DNA from 2 places in the Bordetella sp. FB-8 genome. Region 2 is predicted to be linked to the other one. Evidence: riboswitches for the same ligand, from Rfam matches in the RefSeq annotation. Region 2 holds a riboswitch; the other holds the start of a gene.
The links. A riboswitch is a leader RNA that binds a small molecule or an ion and turns the genes downstream of it on or off. The one in region 2 is predicted to bind glycine.
Positions count from the first base shown of each region.

Region 1: it holds a riboswitch for glycine, as region 2 does, so the genes downstream of both, H143_RS0112680 (D-amino acid dehydrogenase) here and gcvT (glycine cleavage system aminomethyltransferase GcvT) in region 2, are expected to answer to the same signal.

Region 1 is NZ_KB907784.1:2,644,338-2,648,749, forward strand. Features, by position in the region: gene H143_RS0112675 (acetate uptake transporter family protein) at 15-584, shown strand; gene H143_RS0112680 (D-amino acid dehydrogenase) at 667-1,929, opposite strand; glycine riboswitch at 2,082-2,172, opposite strand; gene H143_RS0112685 (hypothetical protein) at 2,240-2,707, opposite strand; gene H143_RS0112690 (GNAT family N-acetyltransferase) at 2,901-4,040, opposite strand; gene H143_RS0112695 (ferritin-like domain-containing protein) at 4,184-4,412, shown strand, end outside.
Region 2 is NZ_KB907784.1:1,893,553-1,897,964, forward strand. Features, by position in the region: gene H143_RS0109065 (FAD-binding oxidoreductase) at 1-787, opposite strand, end outside; gene H143_RS0109070 (NAD(P)/FAD-dependent oxidoreductase) at 875-2,071, shown strand; glycine riboswitch at 2,155-2,245, shown strand; glycine riboswitch at 2,264-2,384, shown strand; gene gcvT (glycine cleavage system aminomethyltransferase GcvT) at 2,474-3,574, shown strand; gene gcvH (glycine cleavage system protein GcvH) at 3,618-3,995, shown strand; gene gcvP (aminomethyl-transferring glycine dehydrogenase) at 4,066-4,412, shown strand, end outside.

The sequences.
Region 1 (4,412 bases), 750 kb from region 2:
ACGGAGACACCCGCATGAGCACTGCTTCCTCGTTTAAATTTCCAAATCCCGCGCCGCTGGGCCTGGCTGGCTTCGCGCTGACCACCTGGCTGTTGAGCATGATCAACGCGGGCTGGTTCGACGGCGCGTCGCTTGGCCTGGTGCTGGCCTGCGCGTTCGCCTTCGGCGGCACGGCGCAGATGATCGCCGGTCTAATGGAGGTGCCTCGCGGCAACACCTTCGGTTTCACCGCCTTCATGAGCTACGGCGCGTTCTGGTGGTCGTTCGCGCTGTTCGTGGTGTTCTTCCACGGCAAGGTGCCGGGAACGTTCGTGGGCTGGTATCTGCTGCTTTGGGGTGTTTTCACGTTTTACATGTGGCTGGCCACCTTCCGCTCGCCGCGGGTTCTGCAGCTGATCTTTCTGGCGCTGTGGATCACGTTTTTCCTGCTTGCGGCGGGCGACGGCCTGGGCATGCCCGCCGCGGGGCATCTGGGGGGCTACATGGGCCTGATCACCGCGTTCCTGGCGTTCTACCTGTCTGCCGCCGACGTGGTCAACGAGGCGTACGGCCGCACCGTGCTGCCGATTGGCGCCAAGACCTGACCCTGGCCCAGGCGCGTTTAGTCCGCGCCTGATCCGGCAACGCCGTGCCCGTTCATGCCGACGGACACGGCGTTGTGCTTTCCTAGCCGGGTCCGCGCGCCGCCTGCATCGAGCAAGTGCCGGAAGCGGCGTCGTCGGACACGAGTTGCGCCACCGCCTCGGCGGTCGCCGCCGAGAGCGTCCAGCCCAGGTGTCCATGCCCCGTGTTGTAGAAGACATGGCGGCGCCGGCCGCGGCCGACTCTGGGCACCATGTCCGGCAGCATTGGCCGCAGTCCCGCCCAAGGCACGACGCGCGAGGTCGATATGCCCGGGAAGTGGCTGCGCGCCCAGCGCACCAGCGGTTCGATGCGGTCGGCGCGGATATCGCGATTTTCCCCGTTCAATTCCGCGGTGCCGGCGATGCGGAACCGTTCCGCTCCGAGGCGGCTGGTGACGATCTTGGCCTTGTCATCGAGCAGGCTGACCCAGGGCGCGGCGGCCCGGCTTTGTGCATCGTCCAGATGCACGGTGATCGAATAGCCCTTGACCGGGTAAACATTAACCTGATCGCCGACCTGCGCGGCGAGCGCGCGGCTGCCGACGCCTGCGCAGACGACCAGGCGATCGAAGGTCGACGTCTCCGGCAGCGCGTCGCATTGTGCCGTGACGGCGATTTTTTCGTCGGTCGTCTGCCGCACGCAGATGACGGGTGCGTCGTAGCGCAATTCGACGCCCAGGCGTTCACAGGCCTGGGCCAGGCCCTGCGTGAATTTATGGATATCGCCGGTCGAATCGGATTCGGTGAAGAAGCCGCCGTAGAACCGCCCATGTAAAGTGGGTTCGATGGCGCGGATCTCGTCTGGGGTTACCGGGCGGCGTTCGAGTCCGCCTTCGCGCAGCAAGGTATTGACCTTCGTCGCGGCCTCGAACTCGTGTCGCGTTGCATAGAAATGCAGGATGCCGCGCTGTTCGTGATCGAAGGCGATGCCCTCGCGCTGCGCGATCGAGAACAGATGCTCGCGCGCGGCAATGGCCAGGCGGACTGTGTCGATCGTATTGCGGCGATAGTTCGGAATCTGGCACAGGAATTGGCCGATCCAGCTGTATTTGTGCCAACTGGGGCGAGGATTCAGCAGGAGCGGGGCTGAGCGCGTGAACATCCAGCGCAGGCCCTTGAATACGGTCGCGCGGCTGTTCCAGACTTCGGCGTTGCTCGCCGACAGCTGTCCGCCGTTCGCAAACGACGTTTCCATCGCCGCATATCGATGGCGTTCTAGGACGGTGACATGGTGCCCGCGCCGGGCGAGGGCGTAGGCGGTTGTGACGCCGGTGATACCGGCGCCGATGACGGCAATTCGCGACATGGCATGATCCAGAGTAGGTTGAGGTCGCCGGCGGATGTACGCCGGCATCGCTACCCCATCTGTCCATGTACCTGAGAGTTTCGCCCGGCGCTTGCCGCACGGGCTCCCCTTCGGTGGACGCTGCCTTAACGGGCGCGCCGCTCTCCAGATGTTCCCGCTGCGAGGTCCTTTTGCCTGAGAGTTTCCGGGGTGGTTGCTCCGTCGGCGCCGCCCGGGCCGGGCGATCTCTTCCAAGTAGCGTGCAAGAACGCGCTTAGCTTAGCAATACGCGATCGAGGCCACAAGCTGTGTCGCCGAATAACGGGCCGGGTCACCCAGACAGCTTCGCCACCAGGCTTTCCAGCTCACTGGGAAGCCGGTAGCTCCATAGCCCGGCCTTCTTGCCCAGTAAGGAGACCTTGCCTTGCGTTTCGGGGAACAGGGTCGAATTTTTTTTGAGCCAGCCCTGATATACCTGCTCGACCGCGGTCAGACATTGCTGCGGAGACATGCTGCCCTGCCGTTCCATGGTATTGAGTGCCAGGTCGATGTCCGCGCGCAGTGCCGCGACCGCGGCGCGCTTTTCCTGGTATTGATCTTCCGGCTTGTGCTTGCCAGGGGGCGTAACCCTGTTGCCAGGGGGCGCAACCATGTTGCCGGAGGGTTCTGCGACGATGTTGGGGATCGGGTTTTCTTTTTGCTCTTTCTTGAGCGCAATGATGATCAGCGCTGCCACGGTCAGAGCGGCCAGAAACAGGAACAGCACAACATACAGCAAAAAAAAATCTGAGGGCTCCATCTTTCACCGTGCTTTTTGGGGCTACCGCATACGTAATCTGGCGGGCACTATACAACGTGAAAATATCGTCATGAACCCGGGTCATTACTAAAACTCACTGATTTTCAGGTCTTGTTTATACCGCGGTATGCGCTCGGGTCGGTTCTGCAGAGGGTGGGGCGGCGGGCAAGCGCACCGCATCGCAGTCAACGCATCATGTGGCGACAGCGCGTTTGAATGGCGCATGCATGTCGAGCTCGCACAGATAGTTCTGTATGGCTGCGGTTTCACGGTGCAGGAAGTCCTCTATCGCATCGGCAAAGCGCGGATCGGCAATCCAATGCGCCGACCAGGTGGGTGTGGGCAGCAGGCCGCGGGCGATCTTGTGCTCGCCCTGCGCGCCGCCTTCGAAGCGCGCCAGCTGGTTGGCGATGCAGTACTCGACGGCCTGCATATAGCAGGTCTCGAAATGCAGGCCAGGAACAAAGACCGTGCTGCCCCAATAGCGGCCATAAAGCGCGTCCCCGCCTTGCAGATTCAGCGCCGAGGCCACGGGCGCGTCGTCCTTTACCGCCAGGACGAGCACCATGGTATCGGGCATCTGTTCGTGCAGTCGCTGGAAGAACGCGGCGTTCAGATAGGGGGGGTTGCCATGCTCGTAATAAGTGCGGCAGTAGCAGTCATAGAAGAAATCTAGCGCAGCCGCATCGATATCCCGGCCGCGCAACCAGCGATAGCGGATGCCGGCCTGCGCCACTTTCTTGCGGTCCTGCCTGATTTTCTTGCGCTTGTCGTGATTCAAGGCGGCAAGAAAGTCGTCCATGCCCGAATAGCCCGCGTTGCGCCAATGAAACTGCACGCCTTCACGCAGCAGATAACCGGCCTCGCGCAGGGCCGCCATATCTTGGTCGCGAGGAAAGAGTAGATGCAGGGACGAGAGTCCGAGCTGGCGCGCCATATCAATCAGGCCGCGAGCCAGGGCGAGGCGATCGTCGTGGTTGCAGGCGAGTAGCCGAGCGCCGGTCACGGGAGTGAAGGGCACGGCCGACAGCAACTTGGGATAGTAGGTCAACCCATGGCGCGCATAGGCCTCGGCCCAGGCGTAGTCGAATACGTACTCGCCGCGCGAATGGGTCTTGAGATAGAGCGGCACGGCGCCAGCCAGCGTGCCGCTTCGCCGCAGCGCCAGAAAGTAGGGCGTCCAGCCGGTGTCCGGCGCGGCGCAGCCCGTTTCGTGCAGGGCGGACAGGAATTCGTGCCGCACGAAAGGCTGGTCGCCCGCCAATGCGTTCCATTGCGAGGGCTCGAAGGCTTGCAGCGATGTTTCCAGATGGAACGAATCCGAGAGTGGCATGCGGCAATGATAAAGGAGGCTTTGCGCTGCGCCCACGTCTGGCTGCCGCCCGACCTGGCGTTTTACGTTTGAGCGATCCGGCGATCCGGCGTCCGAAAGGAGGGGATGCTAAATTGCGGATATCGATTTTTTTCTCGGTTTTTATGCGTTCCCTTTGCCCCGGCCCGGACCTGCGTGAGCAGGCGCTGCGGGCCCTGCAGGTCCAGGACTGGCCCGACAAGCTGGCGGCGGTGGCCGCCATCGATGACGCCGCGTTCGTCGATCCTTGCGCGCTGCTGGCGGAACCGGCAGGCCTGCCTGGCCGCCCGGTCCGGCCCGAGCTGGTGTTGCCCGAGCAACTGGCGCCGCGTCCGGTTCACACGCCCGAAGGCC
Region 2 (4,412 bases):
GCGCGGCGAGCAGCGGCCCGGACCACGCGCCGGCGCAGACCACCACGCGTTGGGCCTGCCAGCGGCGCGTGCCGTCCGACAGCGTCCAGCCTGAAGCATCGGCCTGCAGCGACTGGATGGGGGCGGACACGAAGGTGGCCTGCATGGCGGCCAGGCGCGCCGCCAGGGCCTGGGCATAGCGCAACGGGTTGGCCACCCATCCTTCGGTGGGCAGGAAGACGCCGACGCGGTAGCCCGGGCCGACCTCGGGCTCCATGGCCTCGATGGTGGGGCGGCTGACCTTTTCCAGATGTAGCCCGTATTGCTGCTTGAGCGCCCATGAGGCCTGGTCTTTGGCGTAATAGGCTTCGTCGGGATAAAGGTGCAGTTGGCCGGTGCTGCGGATCAGCTCGCTCTGGCCCAGTTCGGCGGCGATCTGGGTATGCGCCTGCACCGAGCCGCGCAGCAGCTCGGACAGGGCCGCCGCGATGGCCCCGACGCGCTCGGGTCTGGATGCCGCCACGAAACGGGCCAGCCACGGTGCGATCTGCAGCCAGTAATAGGGCGGCACGTGCAGCGGTCCGCGCGAATCCAGCAGCATCGAGAAGGCGGTCTTTAGGATGCCGGGCGTGGCCAGCGGCACCACCGAACGCGAGGACAGCGCCCCGGCGTTGCCCGACGAGCACTGCGATCCCGCGGGATTGGGGTCGAACAGGGTGATGGCGTGACCCGCCTGGCGCAGGCTGTAGGCGGTACACAGGCCGACGATGCCGGCGCCGACGATGGCGATGCGTTCGCCTTGCTGCATGAGAGATCCCTTGTCGCGTGATACGCGTGGCAAGCAATGATAGCGTTCCTGCGGCGGCGGCGCGTCGCGATCTGGTCAAATAGCGCCATGAGCGATTCCTTCGACGTTGCCGTGATCGGCGCCGGCGCGGCCGGCATGATGTGCGCCGCGGTGGCGGGCCTGCGCGGCCTGCGCGTGGTGCTGATCGACCACGCTGCGAAGCTGGCCGAGAAAATCCGCATTTCGGGCGGAGGCCGCTGCAACTTCACCAACATCGGCGCTGGTCCGGGCAATTTCCTGTCGGAAAACCCCCATTTCTGCCGCTCGGCCCTGGCGGGCTATACGCCGCGCGATTTTCTCGATCTGGTGCGCAGCCATCGCATCGCCTGGCACGAAAAGCATCGCGGCCAACTGTTCTGCGACCAATCCAGCGCAGACATCATTGACATGCTGCGCGCCGAATGCGGGCAGGGCGCCGTGGCCTGGCGCATGTCTTGCGCAGTACGCGAGATCGCGCGCAGCGATGCGGGCTACGAACTGCGCACCAGCCTGGGCCTGCTGCGCGCGGCCAAGCTGGTGATCGCCACCGGCGGCATGGCCATTCCGCAACTGGGCGCCACCGATTTCGGTTTGAAGGTGGCGCGCCAATTCGGTCTGAAGGTCGTCGAGCCGCGTCCCGCGCTGGTGCCGCTGACCTTCGACGCGGCGCAGTGGCAGCCTTTTGCGGAACTTTCCGGCGCGGCGCTCGAAGTCGATCTGCAAACCGGACAGGACAAGGCCGGCGGCCGCTTTCTGGAGGACCTGCTGTTCACGCACCGCGGCCTGTCGGGACCCGCCATCCTGCAGATATCGAGCTACTGGAATCCCGGCCAGGCCGTGCAGATCGACCTCGCGCCAGGGCGCGACATGGCCGAAGAATTGTTGGCGCTCAAGCCCGGCAGTAAACAACAGTTGCAGACCGTGCTGAGCGAACGGTGGCCCCGGCGGCTGGCGGAAGCCTGGTTGCGGGTCGCGGGCGTGGGCGCCGGCGCGAGGCTGGCCGATATGTCCGACAAGGCCTTGCGCGCATTGAGCGAACGCATTCACCGCTGGCAGCTCGTCCCCATCGGCACCGCGGGCTACAAAAAAGCCGAAGCCATGCGCGGCGGCGTGGACACGCGCGGCCTGGACCAGAAGTCTATGCAGGCCAAGGCCGTCCCCGGCCTGCATTTCATCGGCGAGACCGTGGACGTCACCGGTTGGCTGGGCGGCTACAACTTTCAATGGGCCTGGGCTTCGGGCGTGGCTTGCGGCCGGGCGCTGTAAACGGGGCGGGAGCGCGCCCGAACGAACCCGGGTTTTCCCAGGCAAGAACCCCAGACAAGCCGGTTATACTGCGCCCTGCTGTGATGCAGGGTGCGGGAGAGAGCGGACGCAAGTCCGCCGCCGAAGGCGCAATTCGCCCGGAATCGCTCAGGTAACCCATACCGCACCTGCCCGGCGTCCACATCGGCGCCGAAACAGCACTCTGGAGAGACCTGGCGCCCTGTGATTGCGGGCCGCCCAGGCGCCGAAGGTGCAAACCCGCCGTTCCCAGCGACGCGGGGCAACTCTCAGGCAAAAGGACAGAGGGGCGGAACATCGGCCGGTGACGCGAGTCGTCCGGAGCGCTTTCCGCTTCCGTTGCCGGCATTGCGTAAATCGACCGTAGCCACGGAGTCTTCCCGCATGTCCGCACCTTTGCAGCGCACCCCGCTTTACGACGCCCACCTCGCCGCCGGCGCCCGCACCGTCGATTTCGGCGGCTGGGACATGCCCGTCAACTACGGCTCCCAGATCGAAGAGCACCATGCCGTGCGCCAGGCCAGCGGCATGTTCGACGTGTCGCACATGCTCAACGTCGACGTGACCGGCGACGGCGCCTACGACTTCCTGCGCCGGCTCGTCGCCAACGACGTAGCCAAGCTCACCACGCCGGGCAAGGCGCTCTACAGCTGCATGCTCAATCCGCAGGGCGGGGTGATCGACGATCTCATCGTCTACTTCTTCGCCTCCGATGCCTGGCGAGTGGTGGTCAACGCCGGCACGGCCGACAAGGACGTGGCCTGGATGCGCCGCGTCGCCGCGTCGGGCAAGTTCGAGGTGACCATCACGCCGCGCCGCGACCTGGCCATGGTGGCCGTGCAAGGCCCGCAGGCCCGCGCCAAGGTCTGGGCCGTGCGCCCGGCCTGGAAGGCCGCCACGGAAAACCTCACGCCCTTCTCGGGCGCGGCATTGGACGGCGACACGCTGGTGGCGCGCACCGGCTACACCGGCGAAGACGGCTTCGAGATCGTGCTGCCGGCCGGTGAGGCCACGGCTTTCTGGAACGACCTCGCCGCCGCGGGCGTGCGGCCCTGCGGCCTGGGCGCGCGCGACACGCTGCGTCTGGAAGCCGGCATGAATCTTTACGGCCAGGACATGGACGAACTCATCCATCCCGACCAGGCCGGGCTGACCTGGACGGTCTCGTTCAAGGACGCCGCGCGCCGCTTTATCGGCCGCGATGCCATCGAGCAGTTCGCCACGCCCGCCGCCTTCCTGGGCCTCAAATTGCGCGACCGCGGCGTGATGCGCTCGCACATGAAGGTGCAGACCGCGCTGGGCGAAGGCGAAGTCACCAGCGGCACCATGTCGCCCACGCTAAACGTGTCGGTGGGATTTGCCCGGCTGCCCGTCGGTGTCAAGCCCGGCGACGCCGTGCAGGTCGACATCCGCGGCAAGTGGGTGCCCGCCCAGGTTTGCAAGCTGCCTTTCGTGCGCAACGGCAAAGCCGTCGAGCACGCCTGATTTCATCGCTCAATCCCAATCCTTTTCTCCAGGAGCTCACCCCATGAGTCTGCCCACCGATCGCAAGTACACCGAGTCCCATGAGTGGGTGAAGGCCGAAGACGGCGTCTTTGTCATCGGCATTACCGACAACGCCCAGAACCAATTGGGCGACATCGTCTTCGTGGGCGATGTCGATGTCGGCGCCAAGCTGGGCGCGGGCGACACCGCCGCCGTAGTCGAATCGGTCAAGGCCGCTTCCGACATCTACGCGCCGGTGGCCGGCGAGGTCGTCGCCTTCAATGACGCGCTGGACGCCAATCCGTCGGCCATCAACGAATCGCCCTACGAAGCCTGGATCTTCAAGATCAAGCCGAACAACGCCGCCGACGCCGACGCCCTGATGGATGCCGCCGGCTACGCCGCGGCCAACGGCCTGTAATCGACGTCGTAAGACGGCCGCGCCGGCCTGGTCCGGTGCGGCCCGCACCCCTGTTTCCGAGATAGCCCCCATGCCGAGCGCCCTGGACACCCATACCGATTTCATTCCCCGCCATATCGGCCCCAACGAGGCCGATCAGGCCAAGATGCTGGCCGCGGTGGGCAGCCCCAGCCTCGATGCCCTGATCGGCGAAGTGGTGCCTCCGGGCATCCGGCTGGCCCAGCCCCTGACCCTGCCCGCCTCGCGCGACGAGGCCGACGTGCTGGCCGAACTGCGCGGCATGGCCGGCAAGAATCAGGTCTTGCGCAACTATATCGGCCAGGGTTACTACGGCACGCACACGCCCAACGTCATCCTGCGCAACATCCTCGAGAACCCTGCCTGGTACACGGCCTATACGCCCTACCAGCCCGAGAT